2 regions of the Pseudomonas sp. Leaf127 genome follow, and region 2 is predicted to be linked to the other one. Evidence: riboswitches for the same ligand, from Rfam matches in the RefSeq annotation. Region 2 holds a riboswitch; the other holds the start of a gene.
The links. A riboswitch is a leader RNA that binds a small molecule or an ion and turns the genes downstream of it on or off. The one in region 2 is predicted to bind cobalamin.
Positions count from the first base shown of each region.

Region 1: another riboswitch for cobalamin. It lies ahead of cobW (cobalamin biosynthesis protein CobW); the one in region 2 lies ahead of ASF84_RS08435 (ABC transporter substrate-binding protein).

Region 1 covers NZ_LMOA01000021.1:334,076-343,687, reverse strand. The annotation lists gene cobM (precorrin-4 C(11)-methyltransferase) at 1-310, opposite strand, end outside; gene ASF84_RS14885 (cobalamin biosynthesis protein) at 359-784, opposite strand; gene ASF84_RS14880 (CbtA family protein) at 768-1,469, opposite strand; gene ASF84_RS14875 (CbtB domain-containing protein) at 1,479-1,664, opposite strand; cobalamin riboswitch at 1,763-1,980, opposite strand; cobalamin riboswitch at 2,037-2,241, shown strand; gene cobW (cobalamin biosynthesis protein CobW) at 2,336-3,400, shown strand; gene cobN (cobaltochelatase subunit CobN) at 3,404-7,168, shown strand; gene ASF84_RS14860 (ATP-binding protein) at 7,172-8,194, shown strand; gene ASF84_RS14855 (vWA domain-containing protein) at 8,263-8,859, shown strand; gene ASF84_RS14850 (MarR family winged helix-turn-helix transcriptional regulator) at 8,961-9,392, shown strand; gene ASF84_RS14845 (NADPH-dependent F420 reductase) at 9,436-9,612, shown strand, end outside.
Region 2 covers NZ_LMOA01000012.1:133,926-143,537, reverse strand. The annotation lists gene ASF84_RS08475 (ABC transporter substrate-binding protein) at 1-564, shown strand, start outside; gene ASF84_RS08470 (ABC transporter permease) at 604-1,641, shown strand; gene ASF84_RS08465 (ABC transporter permease) at 1,641-2,546, shown strand; gene ASF84_RS08460 (ABC transporter ATP-binding protein) at 2,610-3,449, shown strand; gene ASF84_RS08455 (ABC transporter ATP-binding protein) at 3,460-4,224, shown strand; gene ASF84_RS08450 (oligogalacturonate-specific porin KdgM family protein) at 4,424-5,158, shown strand; gene ASF84_RS08445 (FadR/GntR family transcriptional regulator) at 5,774-6,508, opposite strand; gene ASF84_RS08440 (FadR/GntR family transcriptional regulator) at 6,625-7,341, shown strand; cobalamin riboswitch at 7,360-7,694, shown strand; gene ASF84_RS08435 (ABC transporter substrate-binding protein) at 7,851-8,864, shown strand; gene ASF84_RS08430 (FecCD family ABC transporter permease) at 8,861-9,612, shown strand, end outside.

The sequences.
Region 1 (9,612 bases), on a different contig from region 2:
GAAACGCAATATCCAGTTCGCGCAGGCAGCGAATCTGCTCGCCGATCGCCCCGTACAGGCTCGGGTCGCCGGAATGCACCCGGGCCACATCCTGGCCTTGTGCATGAGCCGATTTCATCAAGGCGATGATCTGTTCCAGGTGTAACTCGGCGCTGTTGACCACTTGATGGGCGCTATGGCCCTCCAGCACGGCCAGGGGGACCAGCGAGCCGGCATAGATAATGACCGGGCACGTGCGAATCAGGCGCTGGCCCTTGACGGTGATCAGCTCGGGATCGCCGGGGCCGGCACCGATGAAATAAACAGTCAATGAACACTCCAGAGACGTGCAAGAAATAAGGTCGCAATAAAGCCGGTATTATCTGCCTGTAACAGGGCTGCTGGCCAAGGCCAATGTGGCCTGATCGTTTTTCCGGTAGGTGATGCGCAACCAGGCAGGCTTGCCGCTCAACTGGCTGGCCAGTGCCAGCGCCGTGCTTTCGGCCACGCCACGACAGCCGGTGCGCTCGAAGGCCAGCGCCGAGTGGTGAGTCAACTGGCCTTCATAGGCCTGGAGCTGTGCTGCACTGAAAAACACCAGCGGCAGGCCGAGTTGTTCGGCAGCCTGCCACAAGCCCGGCTCGTCGCACTTGCTGTCGATGGAAGCCAGCGCACTGACCGCCCCGATACCCAGGCCATGGTCATGCAGGCTCTGTGTGATCAGCGCCAGCAGCACCTCGGCCGGGCAGCTGTGTCGGCAGCCCAGGCCCAGGGCCAGCCACGGCCGGTCAGTACTGACCGGCATGCCGGCTGCGGCGGAACAGCCAGGCGCTGATGGCCCCCAGGGCGGCCCAGAACAGTGCATTGGTCACCAACGACGCAACGATGAACTGCGACGCCAGCGCCTCGGGTGCCAGGCTCGCATGCTGTTCCGGTTGAGGTGCGCCGATCACATGCGGCACCACCAGCACGGCCACCCCCAGCAGTTTGAGCAAGGTGCCGCGGCCGAACACGATCAGCGCCAGGCCCGCAGCCGTGGCGGCGGCGGTGGAAATCCACCAGTTCTGGCGCAGGCCCAGTTCGGCCGCTGCCGTCCCCGGCAATTCCGGAGGCAGCCCCAGGGTAGGCGCCAGGACAAACACCGCAAACCCGGCCAGTCCCCAGAACAGGCCCTGCAGCGTGCTGCCCGGCGCACGCAGGGTGTAGAGCCCGGCCAGCATCAGGGCAAAGCCCACGGCCACCACCAGATTGCCACCGGTGGTCGACAGCAAGCGCTGCCAGCCATCGGCCGGTGCCCAGGCCTCGTCGTCGTGCGCATGCACATGGGCGGCAGCGCCCGGCGCGTGGGTGTGTTCCTGGGTGGCCGGTGCCTGCTCGAAGGTTTCCGCTTCAAGAATCAGTGGCGTCAGCCACAGGCTCTGCACCAGGGTCAGCAGCAGGGCGGCCAGCAGGCCGCTGAAACCTGCGGTCTGCACAATTCGCTTGAACATGGTCAGGCCTCAATGGCAAGGAAAGGCGGCGCTGTGCCGGGTGTCGTGGGCGGCATTGTGCACCGCGTCGATGTGCGAGAAGCCGGCGAAATACACCAGGCTGCAACCGAGCAATACCGCGCCGATGGCGGCCGTCAGGCGCTGGCTGAGGGTGGTGGGAGTGGCGGCGGGGTGGCTGCTGCTGATGATCGACATACGGCTTGCCTCTTGTTTTCAAAAGGGCAGGCAGGCGCATGGACGCGGGGCGACGAACATCGGCCCGTATCGACTGCGCCCGCCCACCGCGGGGTTGTCAGAGAAATAGATAGCGGGCCGGTCTCCGGGCTGGCGAGGGACGTTCAGGACGTCATGCAAGGATCGCCTTCCCATGCCGTGGCACAGTGGATAGACCCTTCGCTCGCTTACCGTTGCGGGGGCAGCACCGGACTTTGTGTCAGCCCATTGGCAGGCGGACGACAGCACCGGTTTCCCGTTTCACCCTGTGAAGGGCACCCGTAACAAGGTGTGTAGCAGAGCATGAGCCATGCATGACGTCAATCTTGACATTGACCCTTGCCCAGCCACTGCGTAGCCTTGCCGGTCTGAGGTTCCTTGTGCAAATGGCGCAAGGCTAAGACGGGAATACGGTCGAGCCGTAGCTGCCCCCGCAACTGTAAACGGTCCTGTTCGTCGCACAGCCACTGCCCTGGGCGGGAAGGCGCGGCGAACGGCCTGGCCAGCAGGCCATGGCCACGCCGCCAGCCAGGAGACCTGCCTCAACCGAATTCTCACTACAACCGGGCGGGGTGATCCGGTGGCGATTCGCACTGTGCGCCCGGCGCGCGGCTGTCGTCCTGTTTGCCCGCCGCATGACCAAAGGGCATCCGATGAAAACGCAGTCCAAGCTTCCCGTCACCATCGTCACCGGCTTTCTGGGCTCGGGCAAAACCACCTTGCTGCGCCACATGCTTGATAACGCCGAAGGCCGGCGCATCGCGGTGATCGTCAACGAGTTCGGCGAGCTGGGCATCGACGGTGAAATCCTCAAGCAATGCACCATCGGCTGTACCGAAGAAGAAGCCAATGGCCGCATTTTCGAACTGGCCAACGGCTGCCTGTGCTGCACCGTGCAGGAAGAGTTCTTCCCGGTGATGCGCGAGCTGGTCGAGCGCCGTGGCGAACTGGACCACATTCTGATCGAAACCAGCGGCCTGGCCTTGCCCAAGCCGCTGGTGCAGGCCTTCCAGTGGCCGGAAATCCGCACCGCCTGCACCGTTGATGCCGTGATCACCGTGGTCGACAGCCCGGCAGTCAAGGCCGGCACCTTCGCCGCCTACCCGGACCAGGTCGACGCGCAGCGCAAGCTGGACCCCAACCTGGACCACGAATCGCCGCTGCACGAGCTGTTCGCCGACCAACTGGCCAGCGCCGACCTGGTGATCCTCAACAAGGCCGACATGATCGACGCCGAGGGCCTGGCCGCCGTGCGCGCCGAAGTCGCCGAAGAGCTGCCGCCGGCGGTCAAGGTGATCGAGGCCAGTAACGGCCGCTTGCCACTGAGCGTGCTGCTGGGGGTCGGCGCCGAGTCCGAGCGGCACATCGACGGGCGCAAGACCCATCATGACCATCACGAAGGTGATGACCACGACGACCACGATCACGACGCTTTCGACTCGATCTCGATCAAGCTGCCCGAGGCTGAAGAAGCGCGCCTGCTCGCGGCCCTGACGCAACTGGTGGTCGAGCACGGCATCCTGCGGGTCAAGGGCTTCGTGGCCATCCCCGGCAAGCCGATGCGCCTGTTGGTGCAAGGCGTCGGCACCCGCTTCGACAAGCATTTCGACCGCGCTTGGCGCGCAGATGAAGAGCGCGCCACGCACCTGGTGCTGATCGGCCAGGAACTGGATGCGGCGGTGCTTGAAGCGCGCTTGCACGCGGCATTGGCCGGTTAAGCCATGCACCTGCTGAGAACCCAGCCCGGTGGTTTCGTAACGGACGACAGCATTGCCGACCTGGGGCAAACCCCCGCCGACCTGGTGATTCTCTGCAGCGGCGACTCCAGCCTGGCCTTGCTGGCCGAGGCTGCGCAGCAATTGCCGGACGACTACCCGAGCCTGCGCCTGGCCAACCCGATGCAGGTGCAGAATCACGCCTCGGTCGACCTGTATGTCGAAGAAGTGCTGCAGCATGCGCGGGTCATCCTGCTCTCGCTGCACGGCGGCATCGGCTACTGGCGCTACGGCGTGCAGCGCCTGCTGGAGCTGGCGGCGCGTGGTGTGCAGGTGATCCTGGTGCCGGGCTGCGATCGCCCGGACCCGGAATTATCCGATTTCAGCACGGTGCCGGCCGCCGAGGGCGAGCGGCTCTGGCAGTTTTTACGCCAGGGCGGGCTGGACAATGCCCTGAACCTGTTCAACTGCATGGCCAGCCAGTGGCTGGGGCGCGACTACGCCTGGCAAGAGCCCCAGGCCCTGCCACGTGCCGTCATCTACCATCCGCACAAGACCCGGGCGCAACTGGCCGATTGGCAAACCGACTGGGCCGCCGACGCACCGGTAGCGGCCTTGATCTTCTACCGCTCGCACTTGCAGGCGGCCAACACTTCGTTCATCGACGTGTTCTGCCAGCGCTTGCAGGCCCAGGGCCTCAACCCGCTGCCGATCGCCGTGGCCAGCCTCAAGGAAGCCGGCTGTCTGACGGCCGTCGAAGACTGGCTGGACGAGGCCGATGCCGCGTTGATTCTCAACACCACAGGCTTTGCCCAGTCGAGCCCGGAAACGCCGCACTTGCGGCCGTTCCGGCGCGATGTCCCGGTGATCCAGGCCATCTGCGCCCAGGACAACGAGCCGGCCTGGCAGGCCAGCGACCTGGGCCTGGGTGCCCGTGACCTGGCCATGCACATCGCCTTGCCGGAGCTGGACGGGCGCATCATCAGCCGGCCGATCAGCTTCAAGGACCTGGCCTGGCACAGCGAGCGCAGCCAGTCGGACGTGGTCTGCTACCGCGCCCAGCCCGAGCGCATGGACTTCGTCGCGCACCTGGCGCGCAACTGGATCGAGCTGGCGCGGCGCAACAATGCCGACAAGCGCATCGCCCTGATCCTGGCCAACTACCCCACCCGCGACGGCCGTATCGGCAATGGGGTGGGGCTGGACACGCCAGCGGCGGCGCTGAATATCCTGCGCGCCATGCAACAGCAAGGCTATCCGGTCGAGGGGCTGCCCGACAGCGGCACCGCGCTGATCCAGCAATTGCTGGGCGGGGTGACCAACGACCTGGACAGCCTCGATCTGCGGCCGTGCCAGCAAAGCCTGGCACTGCAAGACTACCTGACGGCGTTTGCCACCTTGCCAGAGGCCAATCGTGAGGCGGTGATCCAGCGCTGGGGGGCGCCTGAAGCCGACCCGATGTTTCGTGGCGGGCGCATGATGGTCGCCGGGCTGCGCCTGGGCCTGACCTTTGTCGGCATCCAGCCGGCCCGCGGTTACCAGGTCGACCCCAGTGCGGTGTACCACGACCCCGATTTAATACCACCCCATGGTTACCTGGCGTTCTACTTCTGGCTGCGTTTTGCCTATGGCGCCCAGGCGGTGATCCATGTGGGCAAGCACGGCAACCTGGAGTGGCTGCCGGGCAAGGGGGTCGGGCTGTCGGCGACGTGCTGGCCGGACGCTATCCTTGGCCCGTTGCCCAACATCTACCCATTTATCGTCAATGACCCGGGCGAGGGCGCCCAGGCCAAGCGCCGTACCCAGGCGGTGATTATCGACCACCTGATGCCACCGTTGACCCGCGCCGAAACCTACGGACCGCTGCGCGACCTGGAGCGACTGGCCGACGAGTATTACGAAGCGCAGTTGCTCGACCCGCGCCGCGCCCGTGAGCTGCAACGTGAAATCCTGCAACAGGTGCGCGACAGCCGGCTCGACCTGGAGCTGCAACTGGATGCTTCGCTCAATGCCGACGCCGATGCCGCCGTCTGGCTGCCGCGCCTGGACACCTACCTGTGTGACCTGAAGGAATCGCAGATTCGCGACGGCTTGCACGTGTTCGGCGAGTCGCCGAGCGGACGGCTGCGCATCGACACCTTGCTGGCCCTGCTGCGCATCCCGCGTGGCGACGGCCGCGGGGCGCATTCGAGCCTGCTGCGGGCCTTGGCCAAGGCCTTTGCCCTGGACTTCGACCCGCTGGACTGCGCCCTCGCCGAGCCATGCGCCCCGGAAAAACCGGCGCTCTTGCAGGCGGTGAGCCAGGAGCCCTGGCGCACACAGGGTGACAGCCGTGAGCGGCTGGAGCTGTATGCGGCGCAGTTGATCGAGCGTGTCATCAGAAATGAAAGCCTGGCTGACGTACCCGCTCACCAAGACTTGCACCTGATCATCGAGCACCTGCGTGAGATCGTGGCACCGTGTCTGGACGCCTGCGGCCCGGCCGAGATGCAGGGTCTGCTCGATGCCCTGGCCGGGCGTTTCGTACCGGCCGGTCCCAGTGGGGCACCGAGTCGCGGGCGGCTGGACGTGCTGCCCACCGGGCGCAATTTTTTCAGCGTCGATGTACGCAACCTGCCGACCCCTACGGCCTGGCGCATCGGTTTTCATTCGACCAGCCTGTTGCTGGAACGTCACCTGCAAGATCATGGCGATCATTTGCGCCAGCTTGGCCTGTCGGTGTGGGGCACTGCGACCATGCGCACCGGCGGTGATGACATTGCCCAGGCCATGGCCCTGATGGGCGTGCGCCCGGTCTGGGCGACCGGCAGCCAGCGGGTCGACGATTTCGAGATCCTGCCGGTGAGCCTTCTGGATCGGCCCCGTGTCGATGTGACCCTGCGGGTGTCAGGATTCTTTCGCGACGCCTTCGCCAGCCTGATTCGCCTGTTTGACGCCGCGGTACAAGCGGTGGCGGCCCTTGATGAGCCAGACGACCTCAATCCACTGGCGGCCCGCGTGCGCCAGGAGCGCCTTGAGCTGCAAGCCAAGGGCATCAGTGAAGACGATGCCCGGCGCCAGGCCGGCTGGCGGGTGTTCGGCGCCAAGCCCGGCGCCTATGGTGCAGGCGTGCAGGGCGCCATTGATGGCCGCGTATGGCAAAGCCGCGAAGACCTGGCCGAGGTTTACCTGAACTGGGGCGGCTACGCCTATGGCGGCCAGGACGATGGTACTCCGGCGCGTCAGCACTTCGCCCAGCGCCTGTCCAGGGTACAGGCGGTGCTGCAGAACCAGGACAACCGCGAGCATGACCTGCTCGATTCCAACGATTATTACCAGTTCCAGGGCGGCATGCTCGCCGCAGCTGACAGCCTGAGCGGCGAAAAGACCGCCAGCTATCACGGCGATCACAGCCAGCCGGACCTGCCGAAAATCCGCACCCTCAAGGAAGAGCTCAACCGGGTGATCCGCTCGCGGGCGGCCAACCCCAAGTGGATCGAAGGGGTCAAGCGCCACGGCTATAAAGGCGCTTTCGAAATGGCCGCCACGGTGGACTTCCTGTTTGGCTTCGATGCCACCACCGAACTGATCGACGACCACCAGTATGAACTGCTGGCTGACGCCTACCTGCTCGATGGCGACACCCGCGAGTTTATCCAGCAGCACAACCCCGATGCCCTGCGCGACATGACCGAGCGCTTGCTCGAAGCCCAGCAACGTGGCCTGTGGCAGGAACCGGGCGAGTATCGCGAGGCGCTGGAAACCTTGCTGCTGGACATTGAAGAGAATTGAATCGTGTCTGATACCACCCCCTATGATGCTGCGCATTTTCCCCTGGCGGCCGTTGTCGGCGCCGACGCACTCAAGCTGGCGCTGTGCCTGACCGCCATCGATCCGAAGATCGGCGGGGTGCTGATCGAGGGGCCGCGCGGCATGGCCAAATCGACCCTGGCCCGTGGCCTGGCCGACCTGATCGAGGGTGCCGCTTTCGTCACCTTGCCCTTGGGCGCCAGCGAAGAACGACTGGTAGGTACGCTGGACCTGGATGCGGCACTGGGCGAGGGCAGGGTAACGTTTTCTCCAGGCGTGCTGGCCAAGGCCGATGGTGGTGTGTTGTATGTCGATGAGGTCAACCTGCTGGCCGATCACCTGGTCGACCTGCTGCTCGACGTCGCCGCCAGCGGCACCAACCTGGTCGAGCGTGACGGTATTTCCCATCGTCACGCGGCGCGCTTCATTCTGATCGGCACCATGAACCCTGAAGAGGGTGAGTTGCGCCCGCAACTGCTTGACCGCTTCGGCCTCAATGTCGCCCTCAGCGGACAGACCCTGCCGGCCGAGCGCGGGCAGATCATTCGTCGCCGCCTGGCCTTCGACAGCGACCCGCAGGCCTTTATCGAACAGTGGCAACCCGCACAGCAGGCTTTGCAGCAACGCTGCGCCCAGGCCCGTCAGCGTCTGGCCAGCATCCCGCTGGACGAGACCAGCCTGACCCTGATCAACGAGCGCTGTTTCGCCGCTGGTGTCGACGGGCTACGTGCTGACCTTGTGTGGCTGCGTGCCGCCCGCGCCCATGCGGCCTGGCGCGGCAGCGACGCCATTGCGCTGGAAGATATTGACGCGGTGGCCGAATTTGCCTTGCGTCATCGTCGAAACAATACCACCCCTAACTCAATGCCACCTGAACAACGGCCACCTTCTACTGACACACAAAGCAGTCATCAAAACGAGGGGCAGGGCAACTGGGGCGAGCTGCCAGCCCAAAGCGTTGCCACGGCTTCGCGCCGCCAGATCCCGAACTGGCCAAAAAAGCCCTAGGCATCCGCCCCCGTCCAGCCAAGGGGGCGGATGCCAGCCCTCGACAAGGCAAGCTCGCTGGCGGTCGACTGGGGGCGACGCGGCCCGGGCAGGGCGGCCCGATTGCCTGGCCGCCGACCTTGCTGCGTGGCCGGCCGCAAAAGCTCCGCGACCTGATTCGCCAGCCGCGTAGCCAGCGCCCGCAAGAACTACTGTTAGTCGTGGTTGATGCTTCGGCATCCACCCGGCGCAATCAGGGCCTGAGCCTGGCCAAAGGGGTGCTGGCCCAGGCGTTCGACGACGCCTATCGCAGTCGTGCCCGTCTGGCGTTGCTTACTGCCAGCGGCAACCAGCCGCGCTGGCAGCACCAGGGCCTCAAGGCTTCGCGTGCCTTGCAGCCCTGGCTCGACAGTCTGGGCGCCGGTGGCGGCACACCTTTGGGTCAGGCGTTGCAGCAGGCCGCGCAATGGTTGATAGAAAGACGTAAACGCTACCCCGCTGAAAGCCAGCGTTTACTGGTGCTGACCGACGGCCGCCTGGCAACACTGCCGACCTTGCCTGTGTTCGATTGCCCCGGCGTGTTGATCGATATCGAAACCGGGCCCATCCGATTGGGCAGGGCCAAGGCGCTGGCGCAAGGCCTGGGCATCGACTATCAGCATGTGGAAGCACTGCCGGTCGTATAAATTCATTCAGGGCGCTGTATCCGCTGCCGGCCGAGACGGCGGTTGACATCAGCAGCAGGCTTGTCGAATATATAGCGCACTATGCAATAGCGAGCTATCTAATGTCTTCGAGCCGGGAACGGGTAGGCACCCAACTGTCGTTTTCGCTTTATGCGGCGGCCAATCGCATGGTGCGACTGCACAAGCCTTTTCTTGAACCGCTGGGCCTGACCTTTCCACAGTATCTGGTCATTCTGGAGCTGTTGAACGGTTCGCCACTTTCCGTGGGCGCGCTCGGCACCTGCCTGGCGATGGACGCAGGCACCATCACGCCGCTGCTCAAGCGCCTTGAGGCGGCCGGATTCGTGACCCGCACACGCGATCCTGCCGATGAGCGCCGTGTGATGGTTGACCTGACGGCCCACAGCCGCCAACTGGAAGCCGAGATCCGTGGCGTGACCCGGCAGATCAAGTCAGCCTGCCAGTTCGACGAGCAAGGTATCGATGAGTTGCGTCACACCCTGGATGCGCTCGGCCATCCCGCCACTGACTGAAACATCCTTCACTTCAAACGTATTTACCTAAGAGGTCAGTCAAATGAAAATCGGCATTATCGGTGCAGGCAATATTGGCGCTACCCTGGCCCGCAAGTTTGCGGCGCGCGGTCATGACGTCAAACTGGCAAACTCCAAAAGCCCTCAGACCCTTCAGGCGCTGGCCGATGAGATCGGCGTACGCGCCGTGACCCGGGAGGAGGCGGTGCTTGATGTTGAA
Region 2 (9,612 bases):
CTCAACGTCGCCCAGGCCAAGCGCCTGCTGGCCGAAGCCGGATACCCGGAGGGTTTCAAAATCACCATCCGCTCGCTGACCGACTCGCCGTTCATCAACATTGCCACCAGCCTGCAGTCGACCCTGGCCCAGGCTGGTATCCAGGCCAACATCATCACCGGCACCGGCAACCAGATCTACGGTGCGATGCGTGACCGCAAGTTCGACATCCTGGTCGGGCGTGGCGGCGGCGGTGCCGAGCGGCATCCGCACTCGAGCCTGCGCGCCCTGGTGTACAACCCGGACAACCGCGAGCAGGCCAAGCTGACCAACTTCCAGGGCTGGCGCACCTCGTTCTTCGACCCGCAGATCAACAGCCTGATCGAGCAGGCCGAGCAGGAGCGCGACCCGGGCCGGCAACTGGCGCTGTATCAGCAGATCCAGACCCTGTATGACCAGCAGGCCGGGCCCATCATGCCGGTGTCGCAGATGACCGACGAGGTGGTGATCCACGCCGATGTCCGTCAGTACCTGGGGCACAGCGCCGCCACCACGCGCCTTCGGGACGTCTACAAGCAACGTTGATCGCGACGTTCATCCGCTCACGCCAAGGCAGGAATCATCATGTCGAGTGCATCACTTTCTTTTTGGAGCAGTCGGGTGGCCAACGGCACCCGTCGCAGCGGTTCAGTAGTGGCGACTCTGTTCGGCTTGCTGTTGCTCACTTTCTTCATCGGTCGGGTCATGCCATTGGACCCGGTACTGGCGGTCGTCGGCCCTGACGCCGATGCCGCCGCCTACGCCCAGGCTTACAAAGAGATGGGCCTGGACAAACCGCTGTGGAGCCAGTTCGGCGTCTATGTCGGCGACCTGGTCCAGGGCGACCTGGGCAAGGGCCTGCTCACCGGCCACCCGGTGATCGAGGACATTGCCCGGGTGTTCCCCGCCACGCTGGAGCTGGCGACCCTGGCCATTCTGTTCGGCGTGCTGGGCGGGCTGCCACTGGGCGTGTACGCCGCCACCCACCAGGGCCGCGTGGGAGACCATATTGCCCGGGTGATCACGCTGTTCGGTTACTCCACGCCGATCTTCTGGCTGGGCATGATGGCCTTCCTGGTGTTCTACGCCTGGCTGGGCTGGGCTGGCGGCGTGGGCCGTATCGGCCTGGCGTATGACGGTCTGATCGAGACCCGCACCGGCCTGCTGCTGATCGACACCGTGCTGGCCGGCGACTGGGAGGCCTTTCGCAGCGCCTTGCGCCACATCCTGCTGCCGGCACTGATCCTCAGCGTCAACTCGGTGGCCTACATCAGCCGCATGACCCGCAGCTTCATGCTCGAACAGCTGTCGCAGGAATACATCATCACTGCCCGGGTCAAGGGCCTGTCGCAGCGCAGCATTGTCTGGGGTCATGCGTTTCGCAATATCCGCGTGCAGCTGCTGACCATCGTCGCCCTCGCCTATGGCGGTCTGCTCGAAGGCGCGGTGCTGATCGAAACGGTGTTTGCCTGGCCCGGCTTCGGCCAGTACCTGACCAGCAGCCTGCTGCTGGGCGACATGAATGCGGTGATGGCCTGCGTGTTGTTGATCGGCCTGATTTTCGTGGCCCTGAACCAGATCAGTGACGCCCTCTACAAAGTCTTCGACCCGAGAACCCGCTGATGAATACGTCCATTGCAAGCCGCGTAAAACCCTTGGCATCGGTGCCCGATTCCAGCCTGGCGGCCCTGGCGGCCAGCAGCAAGCGCCTGTTGCGCTTTCTGGTGCGCAACCCGCTGACGCTGGCCGGCCTGGTGGTGATCAGCACGTTGATGGTGGTCGCCCTGTTCGCGCCCTGGATCGCCACCCATGATCCACTGGCGCAGAACCTCTCGGCAGCCCTGCAAAGCCCGGGCGCCGCGCACTGGTTCGGCACCGACGAATACGGCCGCGATGTGTTCAGCCGGCTGGTGTATGGCTCACGCGTGACCCTGTACATCGTCATGCTGGTGACCGTGATCGTCGGCCCCATCGGCCTGCTGGTCGGTACGGTCTCGGGCTATTACGGCGGCTGGGTCGACAGCCTGTTCATGCGCATCACTGACATCTTCATCTCGTTCCCCAGCCTGGTCCTGGCCCTGGCCTTTATCGCCGCCCTCGGCCCTGGCCTTGAGCATGCGGTGATCGCCATCGCCCTCACCGCCTGGCCACCGATCGCCCGCCTGGCCCGTGCCGAGACCCTGTCGCTGCGCAACGCCGATTTCGTGGTGGCGGTGAAACTGCAAGGGGCGTCGGCCACGCGCATCATCGGCCGGCACATCATCCCCATGTGCCTGTCGTCGGTGATCATCCGCCTGACCATGAACATGGCCAGCATCATTCTCACCGCCGCCGCCCTGGGCTTTCTCGGCCTGGGCGCCCAGGCACCGCTGCCGGAATGGGGCGCGATGATTTCCAGCGGTCGACGCTACATGCTCGAAAGCTGGTGGCTGGTGGCGGCACCGGGCGCGACCATCATGCTGGTCAGCCTGGCCTTCAACCTGCTGGGCGACGGCCTGCGCGATGTGCTGGACCCGCGCAATGCCTGACGGTCGGACCGTAAAAGCGGCTTGGGCCGCGAAGCTCAAAGAACAACAATAAGGTACAGCGCCATGTCACAGATCAAGCTTGCAGTAGAAGATTTGCGCGTCGACTTCACCAGCGCCGGCAAGACCACCACCGCGGTGCACGATGTGTCGTTCACCCTGGGCCGGGAAAAGCTGGCCATCGTCGGCGAGTCCGGCTCGGGCAAGTCGACCGTGGGCCGCAGCCTGTTGCGCCTGCACCCGGCCAGCGCCCGCATCACCGCCAAGACCCTGCGCTTTGGCGACACTGACCTGCTGAGCTGCAATGAAAAGCAGATCCAGGGCATTCGCGGCCGGCGCATGTCGATGATCATGCAGGACCCCAAGTACTCGCTGAACCCGGTGATCAAGGTCGGTGACCAGATCGCCGAAGCCTACCTGGCGCACCACAAGGTCTCGAAGGCCGAAGCCCGCGAGCGCACCCTGGACATGCTGGCCAAGGTACAGATCCGCGACCCGGCGCGGGTGTTCGAGCTGTACCCGCATGAGGTGTCCGGCGGCATGGGCCAGCGGATCATGATCGCCATGATGGTGATCACCGACCCGCAGGTGATCATCGCCGACGAGCCGACCTCGGCGCTGGACGTCTCGGTGCGCCGCCAGGTGCTCAATGTGCTTGAAGAACTGGTCAGCGAACGCGACCTGGGCCTGCTGTTCATCAGCCACGACCTGAACCTGGTGCGCCACTTCTGCGACCGCGTGCTGGTGATGTACGCCGGACGGGTGGTCGAGTCGCTGGCCGCCAAGGACCTGGACCACGCCCGTCATCCCTACACCCAAGGCCTGCTCGCCGCCCTGCCCAGCCTGGACCGCCCTCGCGCCAGCCTGCCGGTGCTGCAACGCGACCCACTCTGGCTCACACACTGAGGTTGATCCCATGGCGATGATCGAAGTCGATTCACTGAACCTGAGCTTTGGCACGGGCGCGGCCGTCAACCAGGTGCTACACGATGTCAACCTGCAGGTCGAGCAAGGCCAGTCGTTCGGCCTGGTCGGCGAGTCCGGCTCGGGCAAGACCACTGTCCTGCGCTGCCTGGCCGGCCAGTATCACCACTGGAGCGGCCACCTGAAGGTCGCCGGCCAAGGGGTACAGCGCAAGCTTGATGCCGAGCACTACCGCACGGTGCAGATGGTGTTCCAAGACCCCTACGCCTCGCTGCACCCACGGCACACTGTCGACACCGCGCTCAAGGAACCGCTGAGCGTGCACCGCATCGGCGAGCGTAACGAGCGGGTCAGTGAAGTGCTGGGCCAGGTCGGCCTCAACGACAGCTTCCGCTACCGCTACCCGCACCAGCTTTCAGGTGGGCAGCGCCAGCGCGTGGCGATAGCCCGGGCGCTGATCCTGCAACCGAAGGTGCTGCTGCTCGACGAGCCCACCTCAGCGCTGGATGTGTCGGTGCAGGCCGAGATTCTCAACCTGCTGGCTGACCTGCGCCGCCAGCGCGGCCTGACCTACCTGATGGTCACCCATGACCTGGGGGTGGTCGCCCACCTGTGTGATCGCCTGGCGGTGATGCAACAGGGCCGGGTGGTCGAGACCCTGGACAGCGACCAATTGCTGGGCAACCAGGTGCATCACGACTACTCGAGGCTGCTGATCCAGGCCAGCCGCGACCTGGACGCCCGCCCCACTGGTTGAATACCGAGCGACAAGCTGCAGGTGACAAGCCGCAAGAACCACGCGAGGACGCTGCATCGCTTCTTGCCGCTTGAAGCTCACCGCTTGCCGCTGCCTCTCCCGCTGTCAGTTTGATTTGCGGCCTTTACGGCCACGGGATCCGGCTGCCTGCGATTTGCTGAAAAACCCTGAAAATCAACTCAATCACAAGAATAAAAAAATGAAAAAAATCATCTCTCTGATCGCGCTGACTTCCACCACCCTGCTGACCAGTGCCTGGGTTCAGGCCGGCAATACCGGTTACGTCAACTACCGGCACCAGTACACGGAGGAGTCGCGCATGCACTCGGACCGGGTCAAGTTCGGCACGCGCCTGGAAAGCGGCTGGGGCTTCGAAGGCGAGCTCAAGTACAAGACCGCCGGTGACCGCCAGGACGTGGCATTCGACAACACCGTGGGCAGCGGCCATGAGCTGACCGTCAGTTACCAGTACAAGCTCGACAGCAAGTGGACCTTCACCCCGTCCTTCCAGCTGGAAAGTATCGAGAAATCGACGGCGTACAAGACCGGCCTGAAGGTCGGCTACAAGCTGACCGACGAGCTGAGCCTGTCGGGCCGCTATCGCTTCGACTCGATCAAACTCGACCGCGACAAGGTCAACAAGAACATGGCCTACAACGCCTCGGACGACCAGACGGTCAACCGCTATGACGTGTGGCTCAACTACGCGCCCAAGGGCAGTGCCTGGGCGTACGAGTACCAGTTCATCTACTTCGATGCCGACTACATCCGCTACGACAACGACACCAGCGACTACGAGCAGAACGCAGCGTTCAAGTACAAGTGGGACAAGAACTGGACACCGTTCTTCGAGGTGGGTGACATCAAGGTCAACGCCACCGACGATGAACGCCAGCTGCGGTTGCGGGTCGGGGTGCAGTACAACTTTCTCTGATCGTGCGATTGCGGCCCGGTAGGAGCGCGCTTGCCCGCGACCGAGTGCGCAGCGCTCGCAAATTCTCGGAAACGCTGAAATTTTACGACTGCTGGCGCAGCCGGTCGCGGTGGTCCGGCAGAGTGGGCTATTCGGACAGGCACGGTTCGGTAGGAGCCCGCTTGCCGGCGACCGAGTGCGTAGCGCTCGCAGAAATCTTGGAAACGCCACTATTTTTACGACTGCTACGCAGCCGGTCGCGGGCAAGCGCGCTCCTACCGGGGCCCAGTCGCCGTACAGCGACTGGGTGCGGCGCAGGCGCATGCGGCTGCCGTTGAGGTGCGGGCCAGCAGGCTATTGGGACAGGCACCGTCCGGTAGGAGCCCGCTTGCCGGCGACCGAGTGCGCAGCGCTCGCAAATTCTCGGAAACGCTGAAATTTTACGACTGCTGGCGCAGCCGGTCGCGGCATTCCGGCAGAGTGGGCTATTCGGACAGGCACCGTCCGGTAGGAGCCCGCTTGCCGGCGACCGAGTGCGTAGCGCTCGCAAATTTTTGGAAACGCTGAAAATTTACGACTGCTAACGCAGCCGGTCGCGGTGGTCCGGCATTCCGGCAAGCGCGCTCCTACGGGGGGTCAGTCGCCGTATAGCGACTGGGTGCGGCGCAGGCGCATGCGGCTGCCGTTGAGGTGCAGGTACATGGCGGCACGCGCGGCGTCGACGTTGCCCTGGGCGATGGCTTCGTAGATCTGCCGGTGTTCGGCATCGATGCCCTTGAGGTAGGCGGTACGGTCGCTCTGACCGGTGTAGGCCGAGTTCATGCGGGTGCGCGGGATCAGCTTGGTGCCCAAGTGCTTCATGATGTCGATCAGGTAGGCATTGCCGCTGGCCTTGGCAATCTTCAGATGGAACTGAAAGTCGGCATTGATGGTGGTACCGGATTTTTGCGGGCCTTCGAGCAGCGCCTCGAAGGCCCGCTTCAGTTCCAGCAACGCCTCGGGGCTGCGCCGCTGGGCGGCCATGCCGGCGGCTTCCACTTCCACGCTCAGGCGAAACTCCAGCAGATTGAGTACATCGGACAAGGTGGCGATGGTCGCCGGCCCCACGCTGAAGCCTTCCGGCGCCGGCATGTCGAGCACGAAGGTGCCGACCCCGTGCCGGGTCTCGACCAGACCGGCAGCCTGCAGCCGCGACAGGGCATCACGCACAACGGTGCGACTGACACCTTCGGCTTCCATGATGTGCACTTCCGAGGGCAGCTTTTCGCCGCGCTGCAGCACGCCGTCGCGCATGCGCTGGGCAAAGCGGTCGACCAGGGTTTCGGCCAGGCGTCGATGGTTTTTCTGCGCGGGAGCGGCGTTGTCGGACATTACAGCCTCGTTCTTGTCGGATACCCGATTATAGGCCGCACAGAACGACAAACACACCCGCATCCCGGCGCGTCACGAGGTTATACTCAGCGCCCCACAGGACCTGACCCATCGATATGGACCAACCATCCGCAGCCTCGGGCCGTCGCTCGAACCTGACCCAGCAGCTGGTCGCCGAGTTTTCCCGCAGGATTCGTGAAGGCGAGATCAAAAGCGGTGAAAAACTGCCCACCGAGCAGGCCATCATCCTTGAAACCGGTGTCAGCCGTACCGTGGTGCGTGAAGCCATGTCGCGCCTGCAGGCCGAGGGCCTGGTGGAAACCCGCCACGGCATCGGCACCTTCGTGGTCGATGCCGCACAAGCACGCAGCGCAACGCCCGACGAGCCAGCGGTCGGCACGCGCCACGACGCCGTGGCGGTGCTCGAACTGCGCCTGAGCCTGGAGCCGGAAGCCGCCGCCCTCGCCGCCCGGCGCCGCACCCCGGAACAACTGGAGGCCATCGCCCAGGCGTTGCAGCATCTGCAGGATTGCGCCCGGCAAGGCGTCGATACGGTACAGGCCGACTACCAGTTCCATCGCCATATTGCCCTGTGCACCGCCAATGGCTTTTTCACCGACGTGATGAACCAGTTGGGCAGCAGCATCCTGCCACGCATCGGCACCGGGTTCGGCAACCAGCCCGTGCTGGCGCATGCCGAAGACCCCGAGGCCCAGGCCCGCGAGCAGGCGCAGATCTTCACGGCCATCGTCCATCAGGACGGCGACGCGGCCCGCGCGGCCATGCGCCTGCACCTGATCAACTGCCTGCAGCGGCTGGACACAAACCGTTAGCGACTCGTGTGTCGATGGTTTACCATCGCCGCCGTCGGTTTCCGAGAGGAACTAACAGGGAATTCGCAGGCCGTGAAACGCCTGGTTTTGCCTGAGAAGTCGACGAGCGAAGGTGAGGCAAGGCGCAAAGCGGCGAGCAAGCGGAGTTTACTCAAGTAAATGAGCATTGCGATCCGGTTTGTAACGCAGCACCACCGATGCGCAGTCACCGCTCAGGTAAAAGCAAACGAAACTGCCCCCGCAACTGTAGGCATCGAGCCGCTTCATAGGCGCCACTGGGTTTCATCCCCGGGAAGGCTGGAGCAAGGCGCAGACGTGCCAGTCAGGAGACCTGCCGACCTGAATTTTTACTGACCGGCGGGGTGTCCGGGAAGGACATCCGCGCACGCCTTGCTGTCGTGTGTTCTGCCGAGGCCTGCCTGTCGGGTCGCGACCGCGATGTATTTCCTGCCTGTACACTGCGTCCCGCTTTCGTACGAAATGGAGATCGCCCTTTCATGCCGCCCCTGCTGTCGCTGCCGCGCCTGACCCTGCTGATGGTCACCCTGGGCTTTTGCGCCCAGAGCCTTGCCGCCCCCACCCGGTATCCGCTGACGCTCGAGAACTGCGGCCTGCCGCTGACCTTCGCCAAGGCCCCGGACAAGGCGGTGACCATCGGCCAGGCCGGCACCGAGATGCTCTATGAACTGGGCCTGGGTGAACGCCTGGCCGGCACTTCACTGTGGTTCAACGACGTACTGCCGCGCTTCAAGGCCCAGAACGACAAGGTCGAGCGCCTGGCCGACAACGACCCCAGTTTCGAAGCAGTGATCGGCAAGCGCCCAGGGCTGGTGGCCGTGCAACTGGAGTGGATGGTGGGCAAACAGGGGGTGGTCGGCACCCGCGAGCAGTTTCATGACCTGAAGATCCCGACCTACATCTTGCCTTCGGACTGTGAAGGCAAGGACAACCTGGTCGGCGCCGACGGTACGCGGCTGGAGCCGTTTCGCATCGACACCCTCTATAAAAGCGTCGAGCAACTGGCACAGATCTTCGACGTCCAGGACCGTGGCCGTCAGGTGGTCGACGAACTGAAGGCGCGGCTGGCCAAGGCGCTGGCCAACGTCGACCGCAACAAGGCCAAAGACGTCTCGGCAGTGTTCTGGTTCTCCAGTGCCGACCTCGACATCGACCCGTATGTGGCCGGGCGCAAAGGCATTCCGGATTTCATGCTCAACAGCCTGGGGCTGCGCAACATCGTCGCCTCCGATGAAGAGTGGCCGACCGTGGGCTGGGAAACCATTGCCAAGGCCAACCCGAACATCCTGGTCATCGCCCGCATGGACCGCCGCCGCTTTCCGGCTGACGACTACACGCGCAAACTGGCCTTCCTCAAGTCGGACCCGGTGACGCGCAACATGGACGCGGTCAAGAACGACCGCATCGTCATCATCGACGCCGACGCCATGCAGGCCAGCCTGCGCATGTTCACAGGTATCGAAGAGCTGGCCGACGCTGCTGACCGGTTCAACAAGGCCCCATGAGAGCCTGGGTGTTGGTGGGCCATGCCCTGTGGGTCAGCGTTGTGCTGGTACTGGCCGTGATCGCCGGCGCCGCCATCGGCGAAACCTACATCAGCATGGAGGTGGTCGGGCAGATCCTGGCCAACAAGCTATGGGGCGCCGGTTTCCCGGTTGACCCCATCGACGAAGGCATCATCTGGAACTACCGCCTGACCCGTGCCATCGTCGCCGCCGCCTGCGGTGCCGGCCTTGCGCTGTCAGGGGTGGTGCTGCAATCGCTGCTGCGCAACCCGCTGGCCGAGCCGTATTTGCTGGGTATTTCTGCCGGAGCCTCGACCGGTGCGGTGCTGGTCGCCCTGCTGGGCATCGGTGCCGGGGCGATTTCGCTGTCGGCCGGCGCATTCGCCGGCGCCATGGCCGCGTTTGCCATGGTCGCCCTGCTCGCCCGCTCTTCCCAAGGCTCAAGCGCGGCCGGGCATATCATTCTGGCGGGCATTGCCGGCTCACAACTGTTCAATGCCCTGACGTCGTTTCTGATCACCAAGTCGGCCAGCTCCGAGCAGGCACGCGGGATCATGTTCTGGCTGCTGGGCAACCTCAGCGGCGTGCGCTGGCATTCGGTGTGGCTGGCGGTGCCGGTGGTGCTGGCCGGCCTGCTGGTGTGCATGTGGCATCGCCGGGCGCTGGATGCGTTCATGTTCGGCAGCGACTCGGCCGCCTCGCTGGGCATTGCGGTACGCCGTGTGCAAGTACTGCTGATCACCTGCGC